4 regions of the Acidovorax sp. LjRoot66 genome follow, and region 1 is predicted to be linked to each of the others. Evidence: predicted binding sites of a transcription regulator. Region 1 holds the regulator's gene; each other region holds the start of a gene.

Region 1 (7,558 bases):
ACCGCCCGCCCCCGCCGTGAGGGGCTGCACGCGCCGCCACACCGAGCGGCCCAGGCCTTCCACCCAGGCCGGCTGGCGCGCCTGCACCAGGAGCAAGAGGCCCCAGGCCATCATGGCCAGGTGCAAAAAGGTCCAGGCCGGCTGCAGCGCAGCGGTGCGCTGGGTCAGCCAGGCCAGGCTATCCATGGCCAGGGCAGCAGCCGCGCCCAGGCCAGCGTAGCCGGCGACCCGCCCGCCATGGAAGGCCAGCAGCCGGCCCAGCGCAAGCGATGGTGCGGGTTCGGCCAGCCCCGCGCCCCCCTGCCCGGCCCAGCGAACGGGTTGTTCCCCACCCTGCCCCACCAGCGCCCCGCACGGCGCCGCGCACATGGCCAGGCAGTGCGGGCCACCGGCCAGGCCCATCAGCAGCGCGGTCCAGCCCAGGGTGGCCAGCATGGTCAGATGATCCGGGAGAATCTGGCGCGGTTGCGGTCGGCCTGCAGGTAGCGGTCGAACACCATGGCGATGCCGCGCACGAAGAACCAGCCCATGGCCGAGACGGTGATCCCCTCCTCCGTCACGCTCACCAGGCCCTGCGCCTGCAGGCCCGCGAGCTGCTCCAGTTCGGACGCAAAGGTGCGCCGGAAGTCGATGAGCCAGCCCGCCTCGATGGATTCGAACAGCAACTCGCCCTGGCACATCAGCGCCATGATCACGGCGCGGCGCACCAGGTCGTCGCGGTTCAGGGCCAGGCCGCGCACCACGGGCAGGCGGCCCTGGTCCAGCAGGTCGTAGTACTCATCCAGGGTCTTGGCGTTCTGGCTGTAGGTGGCGCCCACCCGGCCGATGGCCGAGACTCCGAGGGCGATCAGGTCGCAGTCGGGCTGGGTGCTGTAGCCCTGGAAGTTGCGGTGCAGCCGCCCCTGGCGCTTGGCCACGGCCAGCGCGTCGGTGGGCAGGGCGAAGTGGTCCATGCCCACGTACACATAGCCCGCGTCCATGAACTGCTGCAGCGAGCGCGAGAGCATGGCCACCTTGGAAGGCGCCGCCGGCAGCTCGGCCGGCACGATGCGCCGCTGAGGCTTGAAGCGCTCGGGCAGGTGGGCATAGGCATACAGCGCAATGCGGTCGGGCCGCAGCTGCTTGACCTGCTCCAGCGTGCGGTCGAAGGATTCTGGAGTCTGCCGCGGCAGGCCATAGATCAGGTCCACGTTGACCGAGTCAAACCCAAGGCTGCGCGCCGCCTCCACCAGCGCAAACACCTGCGCGGCCGGCTGCACGCGGTGCACGGCCTTTTGCACATCGGCATCAAAATCCTGCACGCCAAAGCTCAGGCGGTTGAACCCCAACTCGGCCAGCACCGCCAGGCGCTCGGGGGTCACGGTGCGCGGGTCCACCTCGATGGAGTATTCGCCGCCCGGCGCAAACGTGAAGCTGCGCCTGAGCACCGCCATCAGCTCGCGCAGCTTGTCGTCCGACAGAAAGGTGGGCGTGCCCCCGCCCAGGTGCAGCTGGCTCACCACCTGGCCCGTACCGCAGTGGGCCGTGTGCAGCTCCACCTCGCGCGCCAGGTAGCGCAGGTACACATCGCCCCGGTCGTGGTGCTTGGTGATGATCTTGTTGCAGGCGCAGTAGTAGCACAGCGACTCGCAGAACGGAATGTGAACATACAGCGACAGCGGCAACGCCTTGCCCGGCGTGCCCGCCTTGCGCTGGGCCAGGGCCAGCACATACTCGTCTTCTCCGAAAGCCTCGACGAAACGGTCAGCCGTGGGGTAAGAGGTGTAGCGGGGACCAGGCACGTCGAAGCGGCTCAGAAGTTCGGGCGTCACAGCGGTCATGGGGAGCGGTTCCTTGTTGGGTACTGACTGTGCCGCAGCCTTTGCCCACCGACCTTGACGCAGATCAAGTGATCACGGAGTCGCAGGGCCCACAATTTGATGCATGTCAGCCACCACCACGCTCCTCCCCCCGGATGCGATCCGTTCGCACCCCCAATCAGCTGCTGTGCCCATGAACCCGCTCACCATCAAAGTCGCCTGCTCCAACTGCAACCTGCGTGAGCTGTGCATGCCCGTGGGCCTGAACGACGAGCAGCTCACGCGCATCGACGAGATCGTGGCCGTGCGGCGCAAGGTCAAGCGGGGGGGCACGCTGTTCCACAACGGCGAGGTGTTCACCTCGCTCTACGCCATCCGCACCGGCTTCTTCAAGACCTGCGTGGCCACCGAGGACGGGCGCGACCAGGTGACGGGCTTTCAGATGGCGGGCGAGATCATCGGCCTGGACGGCATCGTCAACGACCACCATACCTGCGACGCCGTGGCGCTCGAAGATGCCGAGGTCTGCGTGATGCCGTTCGACCGCATCGAGGAGCTCTCGCGCGAGGTCACGGCCCTGCAGCACCATGTGCACAAGATCATGAGCCGCGAGATCGTGCGCGAGCACGGCGTGATGCTGCTGCTGGGCAGCATGCGCGCCGAAGAGCGCCTGGCCGCCTTTCTGCTCAATCTGGTGCAGCGCCTGCACGCGCGCGGGTTCTCGCAGTCCGAGCTGGTGCTGCGCATGACGCGCGAGGAAATCGGCAGCTACCTGGGCCTCAAGCTCGAAACCGTGAGCCGCACCTTCTCCAAGTTCGCCGAGGACGGCATCGTCGAGGTCAAGCAGCGCCATGTGCGCATCCTGGACACCGATGCGCTCAAGCGCATCGTCAACTCGCAGACCTGTAGCTAAGAGACTTGCAGGCGGGCTAGCACCTCGGTCTTGCCGCTGCGGTCCGCGCGCAGGATCAGCGCCTCGCCCGAACTGGTGTTGGTGCTGGCCAGATCGGACAGCACGAACATATGGGTGAACCAGGCCTCGAAGCTTGCGCCCCGTGCCGACGCGGCCACCAGCGCCTGGCGCAGCTCGCGCAGGTGGCTGGCACCGGTGGTCTCCGGCGCGCCGCGCGGCGAACCCAGCGCGGGCCACACCTGGGGGGCGGCAAAGGCCAGCGTGGCACTGTCGATGCAGCGGCACCAGGGGCTCGAAAGCACCTTGGCCGGCTGCAGCTGGCGCTCCTTGAACCACACGCCGGTGCGCCGTGCCTGCTCGCGCCCTTCTTCGCTGAGGTTGCGCTGCGTGCCGCAGTCGCCCAGGCGAAACCCCGGTGGATCGAAGGTGCCGGGCGCCAGCGCGTGGCGGAACGCAGCCACCACCCCGCCCTTGCGCAGCAGGGCCTCGGCCTCGGGGTCCTGGGCGGCCCAGGCATGCAGCGTGGTCAACGCCAGCCCGGCGCCCAGCACGGTGCGCCGGCCAACGGCCACTTCAGGCTGCGGGCTGGAACGCATAGCCATTGCCCGATGCCGCCATGCGCCCGAAAGCCGGGAACGGGAAGTGAAAGCCCCCCAGCATGGCATTGCTGGCGGTGATGCGCTGGAACACCTCGCGCCGCACCTTGCGTGCGGCCTCGGCATCCATGTCGAAGGTCACGGCCCAGTCGGGGTTGCGTGCGAACAGGGCCGGCACGTTGGTCAGGTCAGCCACGTAAAAGAAGTTCTGGCCGGCGGACTTGAGCTCAAACAGGGTGTGGCCCGGCGTGTGCCCGTAGGCCGCCACGGACTGGATGCCCGGTGCCACTTCGGTACCCGCCCCGAACTGCACCAGCGTGTCGGCCGGCATGGTGGCAAAGGTGCGGCGCACATTCTCGAAGGCGCCCTTCATGCCCGCGGGCGCAGCCGCCATGCGGGCATCGTCCATCCAGAAGGCATGCTCGGCGGCCGGCACCAGCACCTTGGCCTTTGGGAAGGTCGGCGCGCCCGCCTTATTGCGAATACCGTTGATGTGGTCGCCGTGGTAGTGGCTGATGAGCACGGTGTCGATGTCATCGGCCTTCAGGCCTGCAGCGGCCAGGCTGTCGAGCAGCTTGCCGGTGGTGGGGCCGCCAAACTCGCCCAGGCCCGTGTCGATCAGGATTTTGCGCCCGCCTGCCACCACCAGGAAGGGGGTGTAGGGCACGTCGATGTAGTCCGTGGGCAGGCCCTGCGAGGTGAGCAGCGCACGCACTTCGGCCAGCGGCGCGTTTTTCACGAACTCCTCGCCCAGCGGGCGGCGCGTGACGCCATCGGCCAGCGCCACCACCTCCACATCGCCCACCTTCATGCGCCGAAAGCCGGGGTTGGGCAGGGTGGGCGTACCGAAGTTGGGCGCATTCTGCGCCCACACAGGCACGAACGAGCCCGCAGCGTAAAAAGCAGGGGCGGCAAGCCCAGCACCCAGGAAATGGCGGCGTGACAGCATGAAACTCTCCGGTATTGAGTTGAACTGATGAGTTTTCAACTGTAACGGGGAGTGGCACGATGGCACCAGACCCGGCGCAAATCAGTAGGCGCCATGGGGTCTTGGGATCTTGCCAGGGGCGTCAGTCCAGGGTAATGCGCTGCGCCTTGATCAGCTTGTGCCACCGGTCCGTCTCGGTGCGGATCAGGTCTGCATACTGGGCCGGCGTGCTGGCCACGGGCTCGATGCCGAAGTCCACCAGCTTTTGCTTGACCGCAGGCTGGTTGATGGCGGCAGCCACCTGCTTTTGCAGGGCAGCCACCACGTCCGCCGGCGTGCCTGCGGGCGCGACGATGCCCACCTGGGCAGACGCCTCGACGTTCTTGAAGCCCAGTTCGGCGAAGGTCGGCACATCGGGCAGCTGCGGCAGCCGCTTGGCGCTGGCCACCGCCAGCGGGCGCACCTTGCCGGCCTTGATGAAGGCGCCACCGGCGGCCAGGTCAACCATCATGGCCGGGATCTGCCCGCCGGCCAGGTCCGTGAGCGCCGGCGCAGCGCCGCGGTAGGGGATGTGGGTCATGAACAGGCCGGCATCGACCTTGAGCAGCTCCATCGCCAGGTGGTGCGGGCTGCCTGCGCCGGCCGAGCCGAAGCTCATGGCGCCGGGCTTGGCCTTGGCCTTGGCGACGAAGTCCTTGGCGTCCTTGAAGTCGGCGCCCGGGTTGACCACCAGGATCATCGGGAACTTGCCCATCAGCGTCACGGGCAGCAGGTCCTTGCTGGGGTTGTAGGTCAGCTTGCTGTACAGCGCCGGGTTGAACACCATGGTGCCGTTGTCGGCCGACAGGATGGTGTAGCCGTCGGGCGCGGCGCGGCCCGTTTCCACGGCGGCGATGGCCGTGTTGCCACCGGGCTTGTTGTCGATCAGCACCGGCTGGCCGACCTGGGTCGACAGCTGCTGGCCCACGGTGCGCGCAAGAAAATCGGAGCCGCCGCCCGCCGGGTACGGCACCAGCCAGCGGATGGCCTTGGCCGGGTAGGTTTGCGCGCTGGCCGGGGCGGCCCAGGCCAGCAGGGCCGGCAGAGCGAGCATTCCAGCCAACAAGCGACGATTCTTCAACATGTCTGCACCTCAGGGGATTAATATCTGCGTGATGTTACTCCGCTATGCGTAATAGCCTGGGGCAGCGTTTACCCTAGGTTTTCGACCAAAACACCATGACCACATCCCCTTCCACGGCCCGGGTGGCCGACCGCCGGCAACGCGTCCAATCGGCCGAAATGGGGCTCAGCGTGCTCAAGGCGCTGACCCGCCTGGGCGGTGCGGCCAGCCTGACCGCCACGGCCGCCGAGGTGGACGAGAGCCCTGCCAAGGTGCATCGCTACCTGGCCAGCCTGTGCCAGCAGGGCTTTGTCGAGCAGTCGCCCGTCAACCAGCACTACTACCTGGCGCAGGAGTCGATTGCCATTGGCCTGGCGGCCCTGCGCCAGTGCGACCCCATCCGCCTGGGCGAGGCGTCCCTGCAGCGGCTGCGCCAGGCGCTGGAGGTCACCGCCTTCCTGGCGGTCATGGGCAACAAGGGGGCCACCGTGCTGCGCATGGAAGAACCCACCCTGCCCGTCACGGTGAACATCCGCGCGGGCTCGGTGCTCTCCACGCTGTGGTCGGCCACGGGCCGGGTGTTTCTGGGTTTCTCCAGCGACCGGCTGGTGATCGACATGGCCGAGCAGGAGCTGGCCGAGGCCTCTGCGGACAGGCGCGCGCAGCTCGACGGCACCCGGCCCGTCGAGCAGTTGCGACAGCAAGTGCGAGCGCGGGGCTGGGCCGTCGCCCACGACTCGCTGCTCAAGGGCATCAGTGCGCTCGCGGCGCCGGTCTTCGACGCCACCGGCAATGTGTGCGCCTGCCTAACCACCCTGGGGGCCACGGGTGGCTTCGACCTGCGGCCCGATGGCGCCATCTGCCCCGCACTGCTGCAGGAAGCGCGGCTCATCAGCCGCGCCATGGGCTACCAAGGCAACCCAGGGTAAACCCGAATCATTGTCGCTACATTGCGTAATACATTTACGCAAAAGGAGATTTACGATGACTGCCCCCGCCAACGCCTCCCGCTGCCCGGTCGACCATGCCGCGATGGCCGCCGCCCAGAAAAGCCCCACGGGCTGCCCCGTGAGCGCGCGTGCGGCGGCGTTCGACCCGTTCGCCGCCAGCTACCAGCAAAACCCGGCCGAGGTGGTGCGCTGGGCGCGCGAGGAGGAGCCTGTCTTCTACAGCCCCGAGTTGGGCTACTGGGTGGTGACGCGCTACGAGGACGTGAAGGCGGTGTTCCGCGACAACATCCTGTTCTCGCCCTCGGTCGCGCTCGAAAAGATCACGCCCGCCACCGAGGAGGTGCTGGCCATCCTCAAGAGCTATGGCTTCGCGATGAACCGCACCATGGTCAACGAGGACGAGCCGGACCACATGGCGCGCCGGCGCCTGCTGATGGACGCCTTCATGCCCGAGCGCCTGATGGACTACGAGCAGCCCATCCGCGACCTGGCGCGCCAATACATGGACCGCTTCGTGGACAAGGGGCGTGCGAACCTGGTGGCCGACATGTTCTACGAGATTCCGCTGACCATCGCGCTGCACTTCCTCGGGGTGCCGGATGAAGGGGCAGAGCAGTTGCGCAACTTCGCGGTGGCGCACACCCTGAACACCTGGGGCCGGCCCACGGCGCAGGAGCAATTGGAGATCGCCCACAACGTGGGCCGCTTCTGGCAGACCGCTCAGGGCATCCTGGACACCATGATGGCCCAGCCCGATGGCCAAGGCTGGATGTACGACTCGATCCGCCAGCACCACGCGCACCCGGACATCGTGACCAAGTCGTACCTGCGCTCGATGATGATGGCCATCCTGGCCGCCGCGCACGAGACCACGTCGAACGCCACGGCCAACGCCTTCATGACACTGCTGTCGCACCGCCATGCGTGGGAGGAAATCTGCGCACAGCCCGCTCTGATACCCAATGCGGTGGAGGAATGCCTGCGCGTGGCGGGCTCCATCATCGCCTGGCGGCGCATGGCCACACGCGACACCGAGGTCGGCGGCGTGAAGATCCCGCAGGGCGGCAAGCTGCTGCTGTTCCAGGCATCGGCCAATGCGGACGCCAGCCACTTCGAAGACCCCGACCGCGTGGACCTGCACCGCGAAAACGCCGTCGAGCACCTGACCTTCGGCTACGGCGCGCACCAGTGCATGGGCAAGAACATCGGGCGCATGCAGATGCGCATCTTCCTCGAAGAGTTCGTGCGCCGCCTGCCGCACATCGCGCTC
Region 2 (7,558 bases), 2.4 Mb from region 1:
TCAACGCCACCGAGGGCTGGACCGCCACGGCACGCAAGGTGCTCAATATTTCCTCGGGCCTGGGCCGGCGCGCCATGGCCTCGCAGGCAGCCTACTGCGCGGCCAAGGCCGGCATGGACCATTTCACGCGCTGCGTGGCGCTGGACGAAGCCCACAAGCCCCATGGCGCCAAGGTCTGCTCACTGGCACCCGGTGTGATCGACACCGACATGCAGGTGCAACTGCGTGGTGCCGCCCCCGAGGCGTTCCCGGACCGCGAGAATTTCGCCAACCTCAAGACCGGTGGCCAGCTCACCTCGCCGGCCGATGCCGCTACCCGCGTGCTCGCATGGCTGGACCGCGCAGACTTCGGCACCAACCCGGTGGCCGATGTAAGAGAAGCATGACCCCCCTGAGCCGCTTCGCGTCTTCCCCCCAGGGGGACGCCGCCAGTGGCCTGGCAAAGCCAGTTCCACGGCGGCACTGGCCTGTCGCGCGCCAGTTTCAGCCGCCCTTGTTTTCATAGCTGCCAGCGTCTGCCATCCAGGCGTTGCAAGCCCATAGCATTCCATTTTTCCAAGGAGACTCCCATGACCCGTGAAGTCGTCGTCGTCAGCGCAGTGCGCACCGCCATTGGCACCTTTGGCGGCAGCCTCAAGGACATTCCGCCCACCGAACTCGGCGCCCTCGTGGTGCGCGAATCGCTCGCGCGCGCCAATGTGGAAGGCAAGGACGTGGGCCACGTGGTGTTCGGCCACGTGGTGAACACCGAACCCAAGGACATGTACCTCTCGCGCGTGGCCGCCATCAACGGCGGCTGCGGTGAAGGCACGCCCGCCTACAACGTCAACCGCCTGTGCGGCTCGGGCCTGCAGGCCATCGTGAGCGCCAGCCAGTCCATCCTGCTGGGCGACACGGACGTGGCCATCGGCGCCGGCGCCGAGAACATGAGCCGTGCCCCCTTTGCCAGCCTGAACATGCGCTGGGGCGCGCGCATGGGCGACACGAAGATGGTGGACATGATGATGGGCGCACTGCACGACCCGTTCCACAACATCCACATGGGGGTGACGGCCGAGAACATCGCCGCCAAGTGGGGCATCAGCCGCGAAGACCAGGACCAGCTCGCCGTGGAAAGCCACAACCGCGCCGAGCGCGCGACCGAGGCAGGCCTGTTCAAGGACCAGATCGTGCCCGTCACCTTGAAGAGCAAGAAGGGCGACGTGCAGTACGCGACCGATGAGCACTTTCGCCCCGGTGCCACGCTGGCCGACATGGCCAAGCTCAAGCCCGTGTTCCTCAAGGAGAACGGCACGGTGACGGCCGGCAACGCCTCGGGCATCAACGACGCCGCGGCCGCACTGGTGCTGATGGAAGCCGGCGCCGCCAAGGCGCGCGGCGCCAAGCCGCTGGCGCGCCTGGTGGCTTATGCGCATGCCGGCGTGGACCCGAAGTACATGGGCATCGGCCCGGTGCCGGCCACGCAGCTGGCGCTCAAGAAGGCCGGCCTCACGGTGAACGACCTGGACGTGATCGAGGCCAACGAGGCCTTTGCCGCCCAGGCCTGCGCCGTGACCAAGGACCTGGGGCTGGACCCGGCCAAGGTCAACCCCAATGGCTCGGGCATCTCGCTGGGCCACCCGATCGGCGCCACCGGCGCGCTGATCACCGTGAAGGCGCTGCACGAACTGCAGCGCGTGCAGGGCCGCTATGCGCTGGTGACCATGTGCATCGGCGGCGGCCAGGGCATTGCGGCAATTTTCGAGCGCATCTGAGCCTGCAGGTTGCCATCGCCAGTGGCGATGGCGCCACGCTGCATTGGCAAGGCAGCACCGGCACGCGATCGGCGATCATGTGCAGGTGCTGGCCCAGATCAGCAGAGTGGAGCGCGCCTGAAGCGGCCGCCCCAACCATTGAACCGACGGAGACATCTTTCACCATGATTCGCACCCTGATTTCCTTCAGCGCGCTGGCCCTTGCCCTGGGTGCCACCGCGCATGCGCAGGCACCCGCCCCTGCCGCCGCCTACCCCAACAAGCCCATCCGCCTGATCGTGCCCTTCCCGCCCGGCGGCGGCACCGACATCCTCTCGCGCCTGGTGGCCACCAAGCTCACCGAAAGCGCCAAGTGGACGGTGGTGGCTGACAACAAGGCCGGCGCCGGCGGCACCATCGGCATCGGCGAGGCCGTGAAGGCGGCGCCCACAGGCTATGACATCGTGATGGGCCAGAAGGACAACCTGGTCATCGGCCCCTGGCTGTACAAGAACCTGCCCTGGGACCCCACCAAGGACCTGACCGCCGTGGCCCACGTGGCCTATACACCGGTGGTCATCGCCACCAGCGCCAACTCCAAGTACAAGACCCTGGCCGACGTGATCGCCGCCGCCAAGGCAGCGCCCGGCACCGTCACCTATGGCTCGCCCGGCAACGGCACCTCCATCCACCTGGCGGGCGACCTGTTCGAGAAGGCCGCGGGCGTGAAGCTCAGCCACATCCCCTACAAGGGATCGAACCCGGCCCTCATGGATGCAATGGCCGGCAACGTGGATTTGCTGATGTCCTCCGTGCCCTCGGCCATGGGCCAGCTCAAGTCGGGCAAGTTGCGTGCTCTGGCCGTGACCTCAGCCAAGCGCAGCTCGTCCCTGCCCGACGTGCCCACTGTGGCCGAATCGGGCTTCAAGGGCTTTGACGTGAGCACCTGGTACGGCGTGTTCGCACCCGCCGGCACGCCGGCCAGCGTGGTCACGGCCCTGAACGCCGAGATCAACAAGCTGCTGGCCACTGCCGACATGAAGGCCGCCATCCAGGCCCAGGGCGCCGAGCCCGAAGCCATGTCCGCCGCGCAGTTCGGTACCTTGATGAAAAACGATTACGCCAAATGGAAGGGCATAGTGGAAGCCTCCGGCGCCAAGATCGAGTAACGGGGTAGGAGCCGCTAAAAGCTCTCCTGGCGTCGTTGTTCCGTCTTGCCGTACTTTCAGTACTGTCTGCGACGAAACGCCTAGCCAGGACCGCTGCGCTGAGCTTGTAGCGACTCCCGAAGCTCTGTATCAAAGAAAAAATGGCTCCTTCTTGGAGCCATTTTTTTTGTTCCAGCGCAGTGCCAGGGGCGCAGCACAAATTCAAAACCGGGATTCAGGTCCGCACGACCAGCACCGGCACGTGCACCGCGCCCAGCACGCGCTGCGTGACGCTGCCCAGCACCAGTTTTTCAAGGCCGCGGCGGCCGTGGGAGCCCATGACGATGAGGTCGGCACCGGTGCTCAGCACAGCGCTCACGATCCCGTCGTGCACGGTGTGGCCCTCGCCCACGACCGTGGTCACCTGCACGCCAGCCGCCGCGAGGGCAGTGCGAGCGGCGTCCAGTGCCGTATTCGCCTCGGCTGTGGCAGCGCTCAGGTACTGGGCCTGGCCATAGGCGAAATCGGCACCGACGCCGGTGAACGGATACGGGTCCACCACGTACAGGGCGGTTACGGCGCTGCCAAAGGTCTTGGCCAGCTCTGCCGCCTTGGACACGGCCAGCGCGGCGATGTCGGAGCCATCGATGGGAACCAGAATGTGCTTGAACATGGCGTCTTCTCCTTGTGTTGAATGCACCTTCGGCGAGGCCCTGATACGGATTTTCCTTCAAGCGTCCAACTTCGTGGGTCCGCCTTGCCGTGCTACAGCACTGTCTGCGGCTTCCCGCCTAGTTATACGATTGAATGCAAATCCGTATGAACCACCAATCCCCCGGTCCCGGGTGCCGCCTGCGATGCGATGAAGGACAGTGTGAACCCACACCATACATCGCATCTTGATGCGCATCAAACGGCGGGCGGTCGATCCAGCGATTTCTCCAGCAAGACGACGCCTTGTCCTACGCCGTGCCCCCCACCGACAAGGATGGTGACCCCTATCCCACCACGTCCGCCCCCTGGAACGCGCCGCGCCGGCAGGTGACCACCAGCGTGTCGCGGTAGCCACCGGGGGCCACGGGCTGGATGGGGGTGGATTCGTGGATCATGCGCGCATCGTCCAGCAGCAGCAGGGACCAGGGCTCGGTGAGCGTGAAGCGCTGGCCGCCCGGGCCGTTGGCCTCGAACACCCGGGTCTCACCGCCCTTGATGCCCTCGCGCCCCACAAGAAATACCGCCACCAGGTCCACACCGTCGCGGTGCGCGCCTTCGGGCGTGGGCCGGCCGATGCCACCTTCGGTGTCGATGCGGAACTGGTGCGCCTCCACGAACCAGGGCTGTGGCGCCTTGCCCTGTGCGGCAAACACGGCGTCGGAGACGCGGGCCAGCGCAGCCAGCAGCTGCGACCAGACGGGCAGCGCCACCGTGGCCGGCTCCATGGGCGCAAACCAGCGTTCCATGCCGCCGTGCAGGGCGTTGTATTCCACCGGCTGCCAGTGCGCGCGGTGCGGCACCTGCTGCGCCTGCCCATCCTGCACCATGAAGCAGGCGTGGCGCCGGCGGCGGTAGCGCCCGCCGTCCTTCAGGAAATCGTCGGGCGGCAAGGCCGCCCAGTCGGCATTGAGTGCCAGCAGGTCAGAGAGCGGGCAACCCATCCAGGCCGCCACATCGGCGGGCGACAGCACGGCAAAGCCGGCGCTGCGCAGTTGATTCGCAGTCTCGGAGGGCGCGGTAAAAGGAGGTGAGAAAGTGACTTGTGCCATGGCCGCCGAGCATAAGGCTTAACGCAAGGGGCTGCCGAGCCCAGGCCACGCGCCGCAGTGCCGTGCAACCAAGGGGTGATGCAGGTCAAACGGCGCCAGCCCCGGCTGAAGGCCTGCCCTGACTCCCCAGGCGCTTTCACGGCTGCAAGGCCACCTGCTCCGCGATGCGCAGCAAGGCACTGGCCGGCGCCGGCCGACCGAACAGGTAGCCCTGCCAGTGCAGGCAGCCCACGCTGGCCAGCATGTCGCGCTGCTCGGGGGTTTCCACCCCTTCGGCAATCACGCCCAGGTCAAGGCTGTGGGCCAGGTTGACGATGGTGCGGGCGATGGCGGCGTCGTTGGGGTCGGTGAGCAGGTCGCGCACAAAGCTCTGGTCGATCTTGAGCTGGTCCAGCGGCAGGCGCTTGAGGTAGCTGAGCGACGAATAGCCCGTGCCGAAGTCGTCGAGCGAAAAGCGCACGCCCAGGGCGCGCAACGTGGTCATGCGGCGGATGATGTCTTCCACATCATCGAGCAGCAGCGACTCGGTCAGCTCCAGCTTCAGGCGCACCGGGTTGGCGCCTGTGCTCTTGAGGACCTCCACCACGTCTTCCACGAAGTGCGGGTGCCTGAACTGCAGCGCGCTCACGTTCACGGCCAGCGTCCAGTGGGCCGAGGCCGGGTTGCGCGCCCATTCCACCAACTGCAGGCAGGCTGCGCGCAGGATCCAGGCGCCCAGGGGCACGATGAGGCCGCAGGCCTCGGCCACGGGGATGAACTCGGCCGGCGAGACCAGCCCGCGCTGCGGGTGCTCCCAGCGCAGCAGGGCCTCGGCCCCCACCAGGCCCTCCAACTGGCCGATCTGCGGCTGGTAGTGCAGCAGGAACTGGCCCTCGCGCAGCGCCTCGCGCAAGCCCGCCTCGAGCGCGGTGCGCGCCGTGACGGCGGCCTGGGTGCGGGGGTCGAAGAAGCGCAGGGTGTTGCGCCCCGCCCCCTTGGCCTGGTACATGGCCATGTCGCCGCGCTTGAGCAACTCGTCCACCGTGGTGTGCGGGTCGGCATACAAGGTCACGCCGATGCTGCACGAGCTGTGGTGCGCATGGCCGCCCAGCTGGTAGCTTTGCCCCAGCGCATGCAGCACCTTGCGGCCCACCATCTCGGCCTGCGAGGCCGCCTCGTGCGGCAGCGCGCTCAGGCCCTCCAGCAGCAGCACGAACTCGTCGCCGCCCAGGCGCGCCACCGTGTCGCCGTTGCGCACGCAGCCGCCCAGGCGCGCCGCCACCTGGCACAGCAGTTGGTCGCCGATCTCATGGCCCTGGGTGTCGTTCAGGTCCTTGAAGTTGTCCATGTCCACGAACAGCAGTGCACCACCGGTACCCGTGCGGGCGCTGGCCGCCAGGCTGTGCTGCAGCCGGTCGGCCATCAACCGCCGGTTGGGCAGGCCGGTGAGCGGGTCGTAGAAGGCCAGCAGGCGAATCTCGTCCTCGGCCGCCTTGCGGCTGGAGATGTCGGTCTGGGTGCCCACGTAGTGCGTGATGGCGCCCTGCGCCGAACGCACGGCGGTGACGGTGATCCAGGCCGGGTACACCTCCCCGTCCTTGCGCCGGTTCCAGACCTCGCCCTGCCAGGAGCCCACCGACTGCAGCGTCTCCTGCATCGTCCGGTAAAAGGTCTGGTCGTGCCGGCCGGACTGCAGCAGCGCCGGAGTCTTGCCCACCAGTTCCTCCACCGGGTAGCCCGTGAGCCGCGCGTAGGACGTGTTGGCCTGGATGATGCGCTGGTCGGGCCCGGTGACCACCATGCCCTCGAACGACTCGAACACGATGGCCGCGATCTGCAGCGATTCCTCGACCCCCCGGTGGTCGGTGATGTCGGTGGAAATGCCGCACAGCGCATGGATGCGGCCGTCGCTGTGGCGCAGCGGCATCTTCACCGACAGGTAGGTGCGCACCGAACCATCGTGGAAGGTGTTAGTTTCCTCCACCTCGATGCGCTCGCCGCGCTCCAGCACCAGGCGGTCATTGGCCGTCAATTGGCGCACAGTCGCCTCGTCGAAGATCGCGCTGTCGTCCTGCCCGATCAGGCCGCCTGCGGCATCGGGAAGCAACGCCAGCATGTGCTGGTTGGCGTACTGGTAGCGGTGCTCGGCGTCCTTGATGTAGATGAAGGCGCCCACGTTGTCGAGGATGGTGCGCAGCTTGTGCCCGCTGGCCCACGGGTGCCGGCTGCGCTCGCGCACCCGGCGGCGGCGCACGAAGACCACCAGCACCCCCAGCGCACCCGCCAGCAGCAATGCGCCAACGGCCCACAGCACAGGGCGCCCCACGCTACCGGCGGACGGACGGCCCGCCCAGCTGCGCATCACCTGCGCATACGACGCATCCGACCCATCGCGCCACTGCGCGGCCCGCTTGTCGATGGCGGCCAGCAGGTCGGGGTTGCGGTCCTTGCCGCTGGCGATGTACAGACCCCCTGGCTGAAGCACAATGCCCGAATCCACCAGACCGTGGCCCGGCGCACGGGCACTGCCGAACAGGTGGCTGGTGATGGCCGCCTCGGCGTTCTTGCTGCCCACGGCGCTGAAGGCCTGGTCGGGCGAGTCCACCTCCACCACCATGACCTGCAGCCCATAGCGGCGCGTGAGGGCCATGAAATGGTCCTTCTGCACCGTGCCGCGCTGCACGGCCACGCGCTTGCCATCCAGGTCCAGCACCGACTGGATCGGCGAGGACGGTGGACGGTACACCTCGGACCAGGTGTCCACGATGGGTTGCGCGGTGAAATCGAATTGCGCCTCGCGCGCCGTCGTGCGCGGCACGTCGGGCACCAGGTCCAGGCGGCCGTTGTGCAGGTCATCCAGGCATGCACGCAACTCGCACGGCACATAGCGCACGGACCAGCGCTCGCGCTCGGCCACCAGGTTGAGCAGGTCCAC
Region 3 (7,558 bases), 1.6 Mb from region 1:
GGGGCGTTTACCACCGTCAGTGCCACGGGCGGTTCGGACGAGGTGACCATCACCACGGGCGGGGCCGTCACCGCAAAGGCCGGCATTGAAACCTACAAGCTTTCCGGGGGCGGCTCCAACACGCTGACGGTGCTTGCGGGTGCGACACAGATCATCGGCGCAGCGGGCAACGCCACGACGGTGGATATCGGCAGCCACATCGTCAGCGGCACCTGGACGCTGGGCAACGCCAACGATGTGATCGTCGCCTCGGGTGCAAACATCTCCGGCGTCAACGGCGGCGCTGCCACCACGGCGGAAAACCTCACGCTGACCGGCGGCATCATCATGACGCAGGCCCAGAGCTTGGGGCTGACCAACATTTCAGCGACTGGGGGCGCGGACTTCATCACCATCACCACGGGCGGCACCGTCACGGCGCGCGCAGGGGTGGAAACCTACACCGTGTCGGGGGGCGCCTCGAACAACGTCTTCGTACTGGCCTCCACCAGCGTCAACGGCGTGGCGGGCAACGCTACGACGGTGAGCGTGGGTGGCACCACGGTCACCGGCAACTACCAGTTGAGCCACGGTGCAGACGTGCTGGAGGCGACCAATGGCGCCAACATCGCGGGCGCCACGACGAGCTCGGTCGAGAACCTGACGGTCAGCGGCGACATCTCGATGCGTGCAAACCAGTACACTGGCTTCGGCAATATCACGGCCACGGGCAACAACGACAGGATCATCCTCACCTCGGCGCTCAACGGTGGCCAGGTTCTGAATGCAGCAGTGGAGAACTTCACCCTGGCCGCAGGGAACAATTCGGTCACACTGGGTGCCGCGCAGTCGATCAATGCACAGGCCCTCACCGCCGGGCAGTCGCTGGCGCTGGACGGCAGCTTCGCGGCAACCGTCACGCTGGCGGACGGCAATCTCTCGGCCAGCAGCGCCACGGGAAAACTTACGGTGACGGGCGGGACGGCGGCCAATACCATCACGCTGGGCAGCGGCGGCGACACCGTAAATGCCGGTGACGGTGCGGACATCATCACAGGTGGGGCCGGCGTTGATACCCTCAATGGCGAGGATGGCAATGACACATTCCTGTACGGTTCGATGGCGGAGTTTCTGTCGGCAAACGCGCTGCTCGACCTGGTCAATGGCGGCAACGGCATCGACACTGCAGAGATCGGCCCCGCCGCTATCGTCCTGACAACTTCGTCCGACCTGACGCACATGACCAGCGTGGAGCAGATCAAGGCACGAAGCCAGTCCGCGACAAACTTCGCGCACAGCATCGTTGTCAACAGCGACTTCAACCTGGGTGACGTGACCACCATTGATCTTTCGGGCGACACCAAGTTTGGCTCCTCGGCAAACTTCGACATGACCGGCGTCACGCGGGACCTCACGCTCAAGGGTGTGGGCGCGAGCGGGAACAACTTCGTCGGCGGTTCGGGCGTGGACACCATCGTCGGCGGCAGCGGCGCCGACTTCATCTTTTATGCCAACGCGGCCTCGTTTATCTCCGGCACTGCAGTGGTCGACAGCATCGATGGCGGTGGCAGCACCGATGCCATCACGGTCGGTGGCTCGTTCAGCGTCGGCAGCACGCAGTCGCTCGCGCGCATCACCAATGTCGAGGCCCTGCGCAGCGACGTGAATGCGGGCGCTGCCCGAAACTTTGCTTTGACCTTCCAGTCCGACGCCAACCTCGGCTCCATCAGCCAGATTGACCTGGTGTACGACCAGGCCACCGGCTCCACGGCGACGATCAACCTCTCGGGCGTTACGCGAGCTATGACGGTAAGCGGCGTGTTCCAGGGCACCAACGCCATCACCGGCGGCTCGGGCGGGGACACCCTGTCGGGCGGCCGGGTCAACGACACCTTCCGCGGCGGCGGCGGCAACGACACCATCACCACCTCCATCACTGGCACCGCCACCTATGTCTTCGAGGCAACGGCTTCCGCCAACGGCAATGACACCCTGAACGGCGTGCTCAGCACCGGCAAGTTCGATTTCTCGGGGTTTCTCGGCGCACCGGGCGCGCTACTGAACGCTGCGGTGGACGCAACAGCCGATGCTGTGCGCCTGGACCTTACTGCCAACAAGAACATCGGCGTGCGCTACGGAAGCTCAAGCCTGTCCACCACCAACATCAAGACGGCCAGCACGGGAGCCGCCGGCGAAGTCATCATCGCCAACGACGGTAAGGCGGTTGTCTTCTCGTTTGCGAGCGGCAGTACCGGCAACAACGCCAATGGGTCCATCTACTACGTGGAAGACGTTCTTGCAGGTGCTGGCGAGCAATGGGCCGTGTATATGGTGGGCACGATGAGCGGCAGTAACGCCACCATTCTGCAGATGGTGAATCAGGGCATGTACCTGTAGGAGGATGCCGGCTGTCAGGTCTGCGGGCGCTTGTCTCCGTGACGGGCGTACCTTGGCTGCGCCGCCGATCATCCGGTTGCGGACTGGGACAAATGCGCTCTCAGGAGTGCGTGGATGCAATGCCACGCCCGGTCGCACGATCAAAGGCGGATGCCGCTTCCAGCAAGAAATCGGGGTACGCATACTGGTTGCGAAACCCCAGTACCGATGTTTGCATGTCGAGCGCAAGCATTCCCATCTGTTGCCATTACCGGACAGCACTTTCCATCCCGAACTGAAGCCACTCGGTTTGCAGTGCAACGAGATCGCACGGGGTGCATGGGCCTTTGAGCTTTTCGGCAATTGCTGCATGCCGTTGCGCCACTGCCTGGACGGTGTGTGCCTGTGCCTTCCACATGCCGTCAAGGCCGCGGCACAGTGACGTGGCGCAGTCGGCTATGGCTGCAGACTGATGCTGCTGCACAGCGTCCCAGAACCCGCGCAAGGGAGTTGCCGAGGACGGCACTGACGGGAGGGGGAGGGAGTGGACGGTCATGGTCGTTCTTTCCTTGTTGTCGGGTTGGGGGCTTGGCACCTGCATGGCTGGCCTGCTTCACGTTGGCCAGCATTCCTGTGCCCAGGGATGCAACCGTTCGACGCGAGCGCTCTATTCGTCGCCGCGCACCACGAGCACGGGAACGGGGGCGGTGCGAATGACCTGTTCCGCGCCGCTCCCTAGCAACACCCGTCCCAAGCCCTTGCGCCCGTGGGTTCCCACCACGATCAGGTCTGCCTTCCATTCGCGGGCCTGAATGGCCACCGTTTCACCGAGCCGCACGCCAGGAATCTCCGCCAGCACGGAGTCTGACTCCACCCCAGAAGAGCGGGCAATCGCCATCGCATCGGCCAAAAGGCCGTGTGCCTGGTTGCGTGCAACCGGGAGGAGATCGACGCTGTAGTCGTAGCCGGAAATCAGTGCCAGGTCGTCGATGGCATGCACGAGGCGCACCACGGCACCACATTCCCGCGCCAGCCCGAGCGCGGTGGCGAGTGCCTTGTTGGAGGTCTGGCTTCCATCGACGGGAACGAGAATGCGCTTGAACATAGGGTTCTCCTTGGGGTGGGAGTTCCATCATGGATGGACCGGTGCGCGCATCCATTGACCTTGGTCATCCTTGGCGGATACAGCTGGATTTTTCCTGCCGCGCTGCTGTGAGTAACTGGGGCAGGGGAGCAGCGCAGCGGCGATGCGTTGTTTCTTGATCCGCATCAAGTCCCCCCGGTGCGTGGCTCGCGAAGATGATCGATGTCCTGCACGCGCGGCCTCTGGCCTTGAAGGATGTGTGCTGTTGCGCGTCGCAGGCCATCCAGAAAGGTGTCTGATGGATTCGACTGCCAGCAGCCAGGCAACCATGCTCCCGGCCCTCGGCCTGGCCGTGGCGCTGGGTGTCGGTCTTCTCATCGGCACCGAGCGCGAACGGCGCAAGGGGCAAGGCGACGACCGCGAAGTGGCCGGTGTGCGCAGCTTTGCCGTTGCCGCCGTCTGCGGGGCGTTGGCGCAAAGCCTGCCAGTGCCGGGCCTGGTGGCGGTGGGCGCGCTGCTGGTGACCCTGCTGGCGGTGATTGCCTATTTCAAAAGCCGCTCGAAAGACCCGGGGCTGACCACCGAGATGGCCCTGTTCGTCACCTACCTGATCGGGGTGCAGTCGGCCATTTCACCGCCGCTGGGTGCAGCCTGTGGTGCGGGCCTGGCTGCGCTGCTGGCCGCGCGCAGCCATCTCCACCGGTTCGCGACCGAGTTGCTCAGCGAGCAGGAGCTGCATGATGGCTTGCTGCTGATCGCCCTGGCGCTGATCCTTTTGCCGCTGGTTCCATCGCGTCCAATGGACATGCTGGGTGGCATCAATCCGCGCCCGCTGGCCGCGATGGTGCTGCTGATCCTGGCGATGCAGGCGGGCGGCCAGGTCGCGCTGCGCAGGCTGGGCCCCCGCGGCGGGCCGCTGCTGGCAGGCCTCGTTTCGGGCTTTGTCTCCAGCACGGCGTGCATTGCATCGCTGGGCAGCCGGGCCCGTGCCCAGCCGCAGCAGCTGTCGGTCCTGGCGGGGAGCGGCGCTGTCTCGGCATCTGCCACCTGGCTGCAGGCCTTGATGCTGTCGGCGGCGCTCTCACCAAGTGCCGCGTGGGCACTGCTGCCCAGTGCACTTGCTGGGGCGGTGGGTGCGGCTGCGTGCGGCGCAGTTCTTGCCCGCCATGCAGCCGCCCCACCCGAGGCGCTGCCGGACAGCAAGGGCTCCGCCCTGCGCCCCCGCGAGGCCATTCTGGTCGCGCTGGTACTTGCGGGTGTGACCTTGCTGGTGGGAAACGCCCAGCGCCATCTGGGCGACACGGCAGGCAACATCGGCGTGGCGTTGGCAGCGCTGCTCGATCCCCACGCCTCCATCGCCGCGCTGGCCGCGCTGCATGCCGCCGGCCGTGTATCTGCCGATCACTGGATCGCAGGCGTGCTGGTGGCCATCGGTGCCAACACGTTGACCCGTTGCGTGGTGGCAGCCGTAGCGGGCGGCAAATGGTTCGCTGCACGCATTGCGGGGGCGCTGGCGTGCAGCCTGGCCCTCGCATCGCTGACGGCGTGGTGGACCCTGCTGGGGTGATTCACTGTTCAACCTGCCAGTCCCTTGATGGGCACCAAGCCGCAAGAAGGTAGCGGCTGACACAGTCAGCCATGACCACTGCGTCCATGCCTTCGACCCGCGCTGCGAACAGCGGCGCGTGGCCAAGATCCGCATCCATCAGAGCCATGGGCAGATGCAGACCGGTACAAGGACAAGGCCGCAGCAAAGGCGCCGTACCGAGTGGGCCTGCCAGACCTGCGCATTCAGTAGTACGGAACGGACCTCTCCCCGCGCTCAGCCCGTGTGCACTGGGCCTTCCAAAAGTGCTCCATCAATCGCCAGACTGCGTTGCACCACGAAACGCGATGCGGACTATCGCGGCGTTGCTCCGCCACACGAACCATCCCATCCGCACAGGTGCTTTGGCTGCGCTCAAGCATCAGGGCGGACCGCTGCCGATTTGCGGTTGGCCGAATCCCGCACCACGTTGCAAACCTGCACGCGGTACTCCGAAAAGAACACCTGTCGCCCCATCTTCTTGGCCCCAACGTGCTCTGGGTGGGCCGCCCAGGCCTTTAGACCTTCTTCGGACTCAAACTCCACGATCGTTACCCGTTCGCCGTCGTCGGCCGTGAAGCCCTTGTGCGAAACGTAGCCGGCAATGCCTCGGACCAACTCGCTCATCCGCGCTGCGGATTTCTGGTATTCGCCCTGGAATTGGGCGTTCAATCTGGATCTGAAAACGGTGACGATCATGGATCCTCTTTCAACGCAAAGTGTGCACTTCAAAGACAAAGTGATTGCAGTCTAGAAAGCATCGTTCGTCTCGTAAAATGAATAATTAAAATCATTTCATTCTTGAATTGAGAATATGGACTTGCCCGATCTGCGCGTTTTCAAGGCTGTGGCTACGGCTGGTGGCATCACACGGGCGGCGGCTTTGCTGCATCGCGTTCCGTCCAATGTCACGACGCGCATCAAAAATCTCGAAAGCAATCTCGGCGTCACACTCTTTGACCGGGAAAATCGGCAGTTTCAGTTGTCGCCGCAAGGAAAAGTGTTGCTCGAATACGCCAATCGCTTGCTCTCCTTGGCCGAGGAGGCGCGCGGTGCAATGCACGAGCAGGTGCCGCGTGGCGTGCTTCATTTGGGTGCGATGGAGAGCACCGCTGCCATTCGCCTTCCGTCGCTGATCGGGCAGATTCACGATAACTACCCGGATCTTTCCATCGAACTTCGCACGGGCGCGCCGCGCCCGCTGACGGCGCGCGTGCTGTCTGGCGAGCTGGACGCGGCGCTGGTGGCAGAACCCGTGTCCGACCCGCAGCTGGACAGCCTGGTGGCGTACACGGAGCAACTGGTCGTCATCGGACCGGCCGGGCATCCGCCGATCCGCTCTGCCCATGACATTCGAAAAGGCACGTTGCTGGTCTTTGAACCGGACTGTCCGCATCGCCAGCGACTGGAGGCCTGGTGTGCACGAGACAATATGGCACCGAGTCGAATCATTGAGCTTGGGTCTTACCACGCCATCCTTGGATGTTGTGTGGCGGGCATGGGCGTCGCGCTCATTCCGACGGCAGTGCTGGACACTTACACCGAACGCGCCAGGCTTTCGGAGCACAAGCTCAAGGGCGACTTCCGAACGGTGAAGACCTTGCTCATCTGGCGCAGGGATTCGCCACAACCCAAGGTGAAGGTCCTTGCAGATTTGATCCGGCAGGGGCAACGGCCACCGCGGCAACGCCGCGTCGATTGACGCAGCCCGGTCAGTCCTGGTCCAGGCGTATCCTTGGCGTTGTCTGCAGATGGTAGAAAGCTGCTATCGGTTGCCTGCTTCGGGGCAAGGCTGAAAATCAGCCCTGGGCGATGGATTCAACCGGTCGTGCACCTCCCTTGGTCCACCTCAGGGCAACTGAGCAATGCGGGGATTCCCAGTTGCAGCAGCTTGCGGGTGTGCAATTGAGCCGATCTGGGTGGCCAGCGCCCGCCGTTCCCACTGTCACCGGACTGGGTGCTCAGCAGCGGCAGAAATACGCAGCCTGGCGGTACAAGGCGCCATCACTCTTCCCCGCGCTTGCGGTGGACGCTCTGCCGCAAGGCCCTGGCGGCTTTCGATGAAGCTTCTGCCGCCGCTTTGGCCGCCTTCTGCATGGCAAGTTCGGCCTGTTCAAGCGCCTCGCGGGTGGCAAGGGCTGCCTGCTGCGTGTCTTGCCTGCTCGCCTGCAAGGACCGCTTGGCCGCGTCGTCAGCCTTTTGCAGCGCCTCACTTGCCAGTTCAGATGCTTTGCGTGCCTCGGCGCGGGCGAGGATTGCAGCCTCTTTGCTCTGGTCGATGGCCTTGTCTGCCGACGCGGCGGCTTTTTCTTCGAACCGGACCGTTGCCTCGGCGGCCTTGCGCGCTGCCCGCTGTATGCCTTGCGCCAGCGCCCTGGAAACCTTGCCTGCGGCCATCCTGCTCTTGTCTGCGGCGGCTTTGGCTGCCGCTGTGGCCTGTCGGGCCGCGATCTCTGCGTCGTGGGCTGCCCTTGCGGCCACACTGTCTGCCGATGGGTTGGCCTGGGGTGCTGGTGGCCGGGCTGAGGGATCGC
Region 4 (7,558 bases), 2.5 Mb from region 1:
CTTGCGGTACAGGCTGGCGTTGATGGCCAGCGGGCCCGAGGTGCCAAACAGCAGGGTCTGGCCATCGGGCGCCGAGCGCGCCACGTACTCGGCACCGATGTTGCCACCGGCTCCGGCACGGTTCTCCACCACCATGGGCTGGCCCAGCCGGTCCTTCATCTCGGCCGCCAGCGTGCGCGCCATGGCATCGGTGGGGCCACCGGGCGGGAAGGGGATCACCAGCGTGACCGGGCGGTCCGGAAAGGTGTCTGCATGCGCATGTGGCATCAACGGCAGTGCGGCCGCAGTGGCGAGCACGAGGGTGGTGAGAAGTCGCATCGGTTTGTCTCCGGGTTGTTGTGTGGGGGGAAAGGGCTCAGGCCGGCACGGCGTTCGTGGCACCGCCGGTCCATTCCAGCGGTATGCGTGCCGGGGCCAGTGGGTCGCGCGGCAGCACGCGGTGCAGCAGCACCAGCTGCGCCCACTCGATGCGCTGCGCGGACCCACCGCGCGCGCCCTCCCAGGCCATCGCGATGGCGCTGGTGACGTGGTAAAGCGCCGACGCGGCCTGGCGTGCGAGCGGGTCGCCGCCCTCTGCAGCGGCCAGCAGGGCCAGCGATGCGGCGCGCGCTAGCGCACTGCGCAGTGCGGCGGCAAAGCCCGGCGCGATGGCCGTGTCGTCCAGCAGCGCCTCGCAATGGGCCTGCAGCACGGGCAGCGAGCCTTCGCGATTCACCGCGCGGACCACGTCCAGGGCCACGATGTTGCTGGTGCCCTCCCATATCGAGCCCAGGTGCGCGTCACGCACCAGGCGGGGGTCGCTCCACTCCTCGATGTAGCCGCAGCCGCCGCGCACTTCCATGGCGTCGCCGGTCACCTTGCGTGCGTCGCGGCAGGCGCGGAACTTGATGAGCGGCGTCAGGATGCGCAGCAGCGGGTAGGCCGCCGCCTCGCCCGCGTCGGAGCGGGCCAGCGCCTGGGCGGTCTGGAACACCATGCTGCGGGCCTGTTCGGCGGGCAGCACCAGCTTTTGCAACTGGCGCTGCATCAGGGGCATGTCCTGCAGGCGCTTGCCAAAGGCCCGGCGTTCGCGGGCGATGTGCTCGGCCTCTGCCACGGCGCGGCGCATCAGCCCCGCTGCGCGCACGCCGTTGGACAGGCGCGAGTTGTTCACCATGTCGGCCATCTGCACGAAGCCCCGGCCCTGCTCGCCCACCAGGTAGGCCACGGCCCCTTCGAGCCGGATCTCGCCGCTGGCCATGGATCGCGTGCCCAGCTTGTCCTTGAGCCGCAGGATGCGGTAGTGGTTGGGCGCCCCGCCATCGAGCAGCCGGGGCAGCAGGAACAGCGAGACGCCCTTCAACCCCGGGGTGCCGCCATCGCAGCGCGCCAGCACCATCGCAAAGTCGGCATCGGGGTTGGAGCAGAACCACTTGTCGCCGGTGAGGCGCCATTGGCCCTGGTCGCCGAGCCAGGCGCGCGTCTGCGTGGCTGCGATGTCCGAACCAGCCGCCTGCTCGGTCATGAACATGGCACCCTGGGCCACGCTGTCGAAGTCCAGGTTCTGCAGGCGCGGCATGAAGCGCGCCACCAGTTCGGGGCTGCCGAACTTCTTCAGGGTGCGCGCCAGCGAATCGGTCATCGACACCGGGCAGCACAGGCCGAACTCGGCCTGCACGAAGAGGTAGGTCATCACGTACTTGACCAGGGGCGGCATGCTGCCCTTCCAGCCCAGCGTTTCCTGGCGGTGCGACATTGCGGCCAGGCCGAACTCGCTGAACGCCAGCCGCTCCATCTGCACATAGGCCGGGTGCTTGTGCACCCTCTGCGCGTCGATGCCCGTGCGGGTGCGCAGCGAGAGGGTGGGTGGGTTCCTGTCGGCGGTGCCGGCCAGCTCGTCCAGCACGCCGCCCGCCAGGGCCCCCAGCCGTTCGAAGTGCGGGCGCATGTGCGCCAGCAGGTCGGCCGGCAGGTAGAGCGAGAGCAGCCGGTGCAGCTCGGTGTCGCTGTCGTAGAGGCTGGCGCCATGGCGGTCGGGCACGGGATGGCTGCAGGCCTCGTCGGATGGCGAAGAGTCGGTGGGCATGGCGTGTTGTCTCCTTTGCCGCGATTCTTGGCCGGTGAATAATTCTTGTCTAATATTGATTAGGTCTTGTTCATTCCGATTTGAATATCGTTGAAGGGTTCGCCATGGAACTGCGCCACCTGCGGTACTTCGTTGTCCTGGCAGAGGAACTGCACTTCGGCCGGGCCGCCCGGCGCCTTGCCATCTCCCAGCCGCCGCTGAGCGTGGCCATACGCCAGTTGGAGGAGTCGGTGGGCGCGCAGCTGTTCGAGCGCAGCAGCAAGGCGGTGCGCCTCACGTCGGCGGGCCAGGCGCTGCAGGCCTCGGCGCTGAGCCTTTTGCAGGCGGCCCAGGAGGCTGCCACCGAGGCGCGCCAGGTGGCACAGGGGTCTGCGGGCCGGCTGCGCATCGGCTTTGTCGGCTCCATGCTTTACCGTGGCCTGCCGCAGGCGCTGGTGCGCTTCCAGGCCGCCCACCCTGCCGTGCGGGTCACGCTGACCGAGCTCAATTCGGCCGAGCAGATGGCCGAGTTGCTGCATGACCGGCTGGACATCGGCTTTGCCCACACACACCGCGTACCCGCCGAACTCGACTGCCGGTTGCTGGTGTCCGAGCCCTTCGTGGCATGCCTGCCTGCGGGCCATCCCCTGGCCAGAAAGCGCCGGCTGGCGGTGGCCAGCCTGCAGGGCCAGTCCTTCGTGCTGTTCTCCCGCAATGCCTCACCCGACTACCACGCGCGCATCCTGTCGATCTGCGCCGATGCAGGCTTCTACCCCGAAGTGCGACTGGAGGTACGGCACTGGCTGGCCGTGGTCTCGCTGGTCTCGCAGGGCATGGGGGTGGCGCTGGTGCCCGATGCCATGCGGCATTGCGCGTTGCCGGGCGCCGTGTTCCGCCCGCTCGAAGACTCGGGCAAGCAGTCCGAAGCCTACGGGGTCTGGCATGCGGCAACGCGCAACGTGCTGGTGGTGCAATTGCTCGATGAGCTGGAGCGCTTCGTGGGCACGCGCCAGGCGCCCTGATGCAGTTTGCGTCCTACGGATTTGCATTCAATCGTATAGCTAGGCGGGAAGCCGCAGACAGTGCTATAGCACGGCAAGGCGAGCCAACGACGTTAGACGGTTGAAGGCAAATCCGTATCAGGGGTCGACGGCGGCGGACAGGTCCGCCACATGCACCACCAACTCCCGCACACGGCGCATCGCCGGGTACTGGTGGAGCACGGACTCCCACTGGGGGGACTCCAGCAGCCGCTGCCAGACCGGTTCGAGATCCCGCGCATCCGCCAGCCGGCCTTGGGCGCATGCACTGGCAAAGGCCAGGCTCTCGGGTGCGGACAGCAGTTGCATACGGCTGGCGGCGCTCAGCAGGTGCGGCGCGCCCTCGGCCAGTGCATCACAGCAGTACAGCACGGTGCCGAGCAGCTCGGCGTCGCCCGTGCCCAGGGCACCCAGCGCAGCGCCGCGCAGCAGCACCGGGCCCTGGTGCGTGCTGAAGGTGTATACAGCCTCCCGGTCCGCCTGGGCGAGCAGGCCCAGGCCGCGCAGCAGGCGCGGAAAATCCGTGGTGGCCGCGTCGATGGAGGCCTTGGCTTCGACCAGCAGGCGCACATCCCAGGCAGGCTCTGTCGCAGCGGCGGGCGCCGCCGCCTGCCGCAGCAGCACGGCATCCCATTCGCTCTTGGCGCGCTCTGCGCTGCCCGGTAGCGTGGACGGCACCCGCATCGACGTCACCACGCGCCATGCGCCTGTCCTTCCCCCGGCCGCACCTTCGGCTGCATTGAGCCGCTGCGCCAGCGTTTCGAGCGCCTGCGCGGCCAACGCCTCCACTGCTGCGCCGCGCTGCTGCGCGGCCTGGCCTTGCGCGACGGCGGCGGGGCTGCCCGAGCGGGGGCCATGCTGGTCGCGCAGGGCCTGGTATTGCTGCACCAGCGGGTTGGCGGCGAGCAGCGTGGCGTGCTGCATGCGGGCGAGCGCTGCACCGCTCAGCAGCCGTGCCAGGTCGCGCTGCAATCGTGCCTCGCCAGCCAGCTGCGGCATGGCGAGCAGCCGCCGGGCGGTGGCTGCAAGCGCATCCCACTGCGCCGAGGCCTGGGCTGCATGCAGCTGCGCCAGCGCCTCGCGTTGGGGGCCTGCGGTGCACTGCGGGAATTTGGCGGGATGCGCGACTGCGTTGACGATGCTGCGCAGCTCGCGCTCGTCCTTCTCGGCATGGGCTTGCAGTGCCATGGCCTCGCGCACCGGGGGCGCGTGGTGCGCAAGCACCATGGCCTGGTAGGCGGCATCGCCGCTGTCCGCGCGCATGGCATCCCCGATCAGGCGCGCCAGCGAGCCGGTGAACAGGTGCTGGGTGGCGGCGTCTGGCGGATGTGCATGCTGCGCAGCGCTGCCCGCCTGGTCGATGGCCATGGCCAGCGCGGTGGCGGGGCTGGTCTCCAGCCGTTGCGCGCAGGCTGCCGGTGTGGCCGGCAGGCGGTAGCGGCGCATGACCGTGCGCAACACCTGTTCGAGCAAGGGAGGGTGGGGCAGCAGGGGCACGAATCAGGCGCCGCCGTTGCCGCCCACCGGCGTGTCCGGGCCGGCACCCCGGTGGGTCTTGGTCCAGTCGTACGGCGTGCCGTCGGGCAGCAGCCGGGCCTCTACCGTGTTCACGCCAGGCCGGCCCACGCTCTCGGCCAGCTCCGTCGAGAGGCTCACATGGCGTTTGCCAGCCTTGCGCCGGGCCTCGCAGAACTGCAGGGCGGGCGCCAGCTCGTGGGCGCCAAACGCCTGCATGGCGGCCACTCCGGGCGCTTCTTGCCAATAAACGACGATGCTCATGCGGATCCGGGCCTTCTCTGGGTTGCGTGCGGGGTATCCCGCCGATCGTGCCAGAAAGCCGCACCGGATGCCCGGCCTGCGGCATCCGCCCCAATGTGCCACCGTCACTTGGCCAGCGCCAGCGTGCCCTTCATCAGGCTCGAATGCCCGGGGAAGGAGCAGAACCAGGCATAGGCCTCTCCCGCCTTGAGTTTGGCCACGTCAAAGGCCACCGCATCGGCTTCGCCGCCGCCAATGACCTTGGTGTGCGCGATCACGCGGGCATCCCCCGCCTTGACATAGGCCTTGTCCACGCCGGCAGCCATGCCATCGGCAGCCACGCCCTGAGCATCGGCGGCCTTGCTCAGCACCCAGTTGTGGCCCATGGCCGTCTTGGGCAGCTTGCCCACGTGCTTGAGCTTCACGGTGAACTGCTTGCAGCTGGCGGGAACGGCGATGCTGGACTTGTTGAACTGCATGGCGTCGTTGGCTTCGATCTCCACGTCGCAGGTCGCTGCCAGCGCGGGGCCGGCGAGCAGGGTGGTCAGCAGCATGGCTGTGGCATTTTTCATCTTGATCGTCATTTGTCATTTCTCCGTCGGTAAAAAGAAACTGCGTTCCCAGGAGCCCTTGGAGGGCAGGGGGGCAGGCTGCCTGTGAGTGGACCACCGATGGCCGACAGCGCTGTTGACCTGCATCAGAGGACACTGGTGCAACGGCACCACGCATCCATCCGGGCCAGGGGCGGGCCCGGTGGCCCTGCGCCAAGGCTTCGGCTAGCATTGCCCATGGCCGAGAAATCCGCACCGCTGTCCTTGCGCGCCGAGCGCCCTGGCCGCAGGCTGGGCACGTTGCTGATGGGGTCCAATGCCTTGTTCGCGGCACTGCTGTGCGGCCTGGTCATGTGGGTGCTGTCTTCGTCGCGGCAGAACCACGAAGAACGGGCCCGCACCACGGCGGAAAGCCTGGTGGCCGTCACCGGGGCCAACGTGGGGTCCGAACTGGGGCTCATCGATGCGGTGCTGAGGATGACGCTGGACGACCTTTTGCGCAGCGGGTTTGGTTCCGGTGCGGCGGACGAAGGCATTCAGCGGCTGCTCGATGAGCGGCGCAGCCTGCTCGAGGGCGCCGAGGGCTTTCGCCTGGCGGATGAGAAGGGGTCGGTGCGGTGGGGCAACCTGGAGGCCGGGGCGCCGGTGGCCGACATCTCGCACCGCGCCTTTTTCCAGCAGGCCCGGCAGGCCACTTCGGGTGATCCCATTGTCTCCAGGCCCGTGGTTTCGCAGATCTCGGGCAACTGGGTGATCGTCATCGCGCGCCCCCTGGCCGCGAACGGCCAGTTCGCAGGGGTCCTGTACGCAACCATCCGGGTGGACCACTTTGCGCAGCTGTTCCACCGCTACGAGCTGGGTGAGCGCGACGCCATCACGCTCAGGACACGGGATCTGCGTTTCGTGGCCTGGATGTCGCCTGGGAACGAGGTGCGTGTCGAGGTTGGGTCGACCCAGGTCTCCGATGAGCTGCGCGCGACCCTGGCGACCAACCCGGCCTCGGGTGTCTACACGGCGACCTCTGCGGCCGATGGGGTCGAGCGGACGGTTGCCTACCGGGAGGTGCAGGGCTGGCCATTCATCGTCTTTGCGGGGCTCAACAACCAGCATTTCTTCCAGCCCCTGGCCCAGGAGGCGCGCATGCTCTGTCTGCTGGCCGGCCTCATGTGGCTGCTGAGCTGCGCCGCCGCCTTCGTGGTCTACCGCCTGGGGCTGCGCGAGCTGGGCACCCTGCGCGCCCTGGAGGCGCAGAGCCGGCGCACGCAGATCCTGCTGCGCGTGGCCGGTGACGGCATCCACATCCTCGACCGCCAGGGGCACCTGGTCGAGATGAGCGATTCGTTCGCGCAGATGCACCGATCCTCCCGGGAGGGGCTGCAGGGCAGGCATGTTTCCAGCTGGGACGCCAACCAGAACGAGGCGGCCATCCGCGCCTGGCTGTCCAAGGTGCGTGACGGTGACCGCCAGCGCGTGGAGGTGCAGCACCGGCGGGCGGACGGCCAGGTCATCGACGTCGACCTGCACTGGCATGCGGTGGACATCGACGGGCAGTTGCTGATCTTCGGCTCCGCCCGCGACATCACCGACAGGCAGCGCCTGCTGCAAAGCCTGGAAGAATCCGGCGCGCGCATCCGCGACCTGTACGACCACGCACCCTGCGGGTATTTCTCGCTCGATGCCGAGGGCTGTGTCGTGCACATCAACGCCACCCTGCAGCAGTGGCTGGGCGGCACGCCCGTGGAGTCCCACACCCGCTTCAGCGATCTGCTGCAGGGGGCGAGCCGCCTGCGATTCCATGACCACTTCATCGTGCTGACCTTGCAGGAGCAGGCCCCGGAGATCGAGGTCGAGCTGGCGCCACCGGGCGCTGCGCGCCGCTTCGTGCGCATCAACGCCACGGCCGTGCGCGATGCCCAGGGCAATTTCCTGATGAGCCGCACCGTGGCGATCGACGTGACGGCGCAGCACCAGGCGCTGCAGCAGGTGCAGACCCTGCTGCACGACCAGTCGGCCATGCTCAACAGCGACCTTGTGGGCATGGTCAAGCTGCGTGACCGCACCATCACCTGGAAGAACGCCGCGATGGAACGCATGCTGGGCCATGCGCCCGGCGAGCTCGACGGTGCCCAGGTGCAGGACCTGTATGCCCATGGCCAGGACCACCG

What was found. The regulator FNR, encoded in region 1, switches genes on or off when oxygen is low (the NO sensors DNR and NnrR bind a similar motif). The targets are predictions, from matches to a motif close to TTGATNNNNATCAA.
Region 2: a site for FNR is predicted at 3,781-3,794, ahead of ACSQ3Y_RS12465 (universal stress protein). Genes of this name have one in related genera too.
Region 3: a site for FNR is predicted at 3,615-3,628, ahead of ACSQ3Y_RS16270 (universal stress protein). Genes of this name have one in related genera too.
Region 4: a site for FNR is predicted at 5,530-5,543, ahead of azu (azurin). Genes of this name have one in related genera too.

What each region holds. Positions count from the first base shown of each region.
Region 1 is NZ_CAXUQU020000001.1:5,075,865-5,083,422, forward strand. It holds gene ACSQ3Y_RS23885 (sulfite exporter TauE/SafE family protein) at 1-435, opposite strand, end outside; gene hemN (oxygen-independent coproporphyrinogen III oxidase) at 438-1,820, opposite strand; gene fnr (fumarate/nitrate reduction transcriptional regulator Fnr) at 1,993-2,712, shown strand; gene ACSQ3Y_RS23900 (histidine phosphatase family protein) at 2,709-3,314, opposite strand; gene ACSQ3Y_RS23905 (MBL fold metallo-hydrolase) at 3,286-4,257, opposite strand; gene ACSQ3Y_RS23910 (Bug family tripartite tricarboxylate transporter substrate binding protein) at 4,379-5,359, opposite strand; gene ACSQ3Y_RS23915 (IclR family transcriptional regulator) at 5,455-6,267, shown strand; gene ACSQ3Y_RS23920 (cytochrome P450/oxidoreductase) at 6,323-7,558, shown strand, end outside.
Region 2 is NZ_CAXUQU020000001.1:2,699,480-2,707,037, reverse strand. It holds gene ACSQ3Y_RS12480 (SDR family NAD(P)-dependent oxidoreductase) at 1-386, shown strand, start outside; gene bktB (beta-ketothiolase BktB) at 570-1,754, shown strand; gene ACSQ3Y_RS12470 (tripartite tricarboxylate transporter substrate binding protein) at 1,919-2,902, shown strand; gene ACSQ3Y_RS12465 (universal stress protein) at 3,117-3,554, opposite strand; gene ACSQ3Y_RS12460 (2OG-Fe dioxygenase family protein) at 3,880-4,644, opposite strand; gene ACSQ3Y_RS12455 (EAL domain-containing protein) at 4,781-7,558, opposite strand, start outside.
Region 3 is NZ_CAXUQU020000001.1:3,465,310-3,472,867, forward strand. It holds gene ACSQ3Y_RS16260 (beta strand repeat-containing protein) at 1-2,376, shown strand, start outside; gene ACSQ3Y_RS16265 (phasin family protein) at 2,624-2,956, opposite strand; gene ACSQ3Y_RS16270 (universal stress protein) at 3,023-3,460, opposite strand; gene ACSQ3Y_RS16275 (MgtC/SapB family protein) at 3,738-5,006, shown strand; gene ACSQ3Y_RS16280 (antibiotic biosynthesis monooxygenase family protein) at 5,400-5,723, opposite strand; gene ACSQ3Y_RS16285 (LysR substrate-binding domain-containing protein) at 5,839-6,726, shown strand; gene ACSQ3Y_RS16290 (hypothetical protein) at 7,029-7,558, opposite strand, start outside.
Region 4 is NZ_CAXUQU020000001.1:2,527,383-2,534,940, forward strand. It holds gene ACSQ3Y_RS11730 (Bug family tripartite tricarboxylate transporter substrate binding protein) at 1-318, opposite strand, end outside; gene ACSQ3Y_RS11735 (acyl-CoA dehydrogenase family protein) at 356-2,065, opposite strand; gene ACSQ3Y_RS11740 (LysR family transcriptional regulator) at 2,170-3,066, shown strand; gene ACSQ3Y_RS11745 (3-deoxy-D-arabino-heptulosonate 7-phosphate synthase) at 3,184-4,581, opposite strand; gene ACSQ3Y_RS11750 (hypothetical protein) at 4,585-4,863, opposite strand; gene azu (azurin) at 4,968-5,426, opposite strand; gene ACSQ3Y_RS11760 (diguanylate cyclase domain-containing protein) at 5,631-7,558, shown strand, end outside.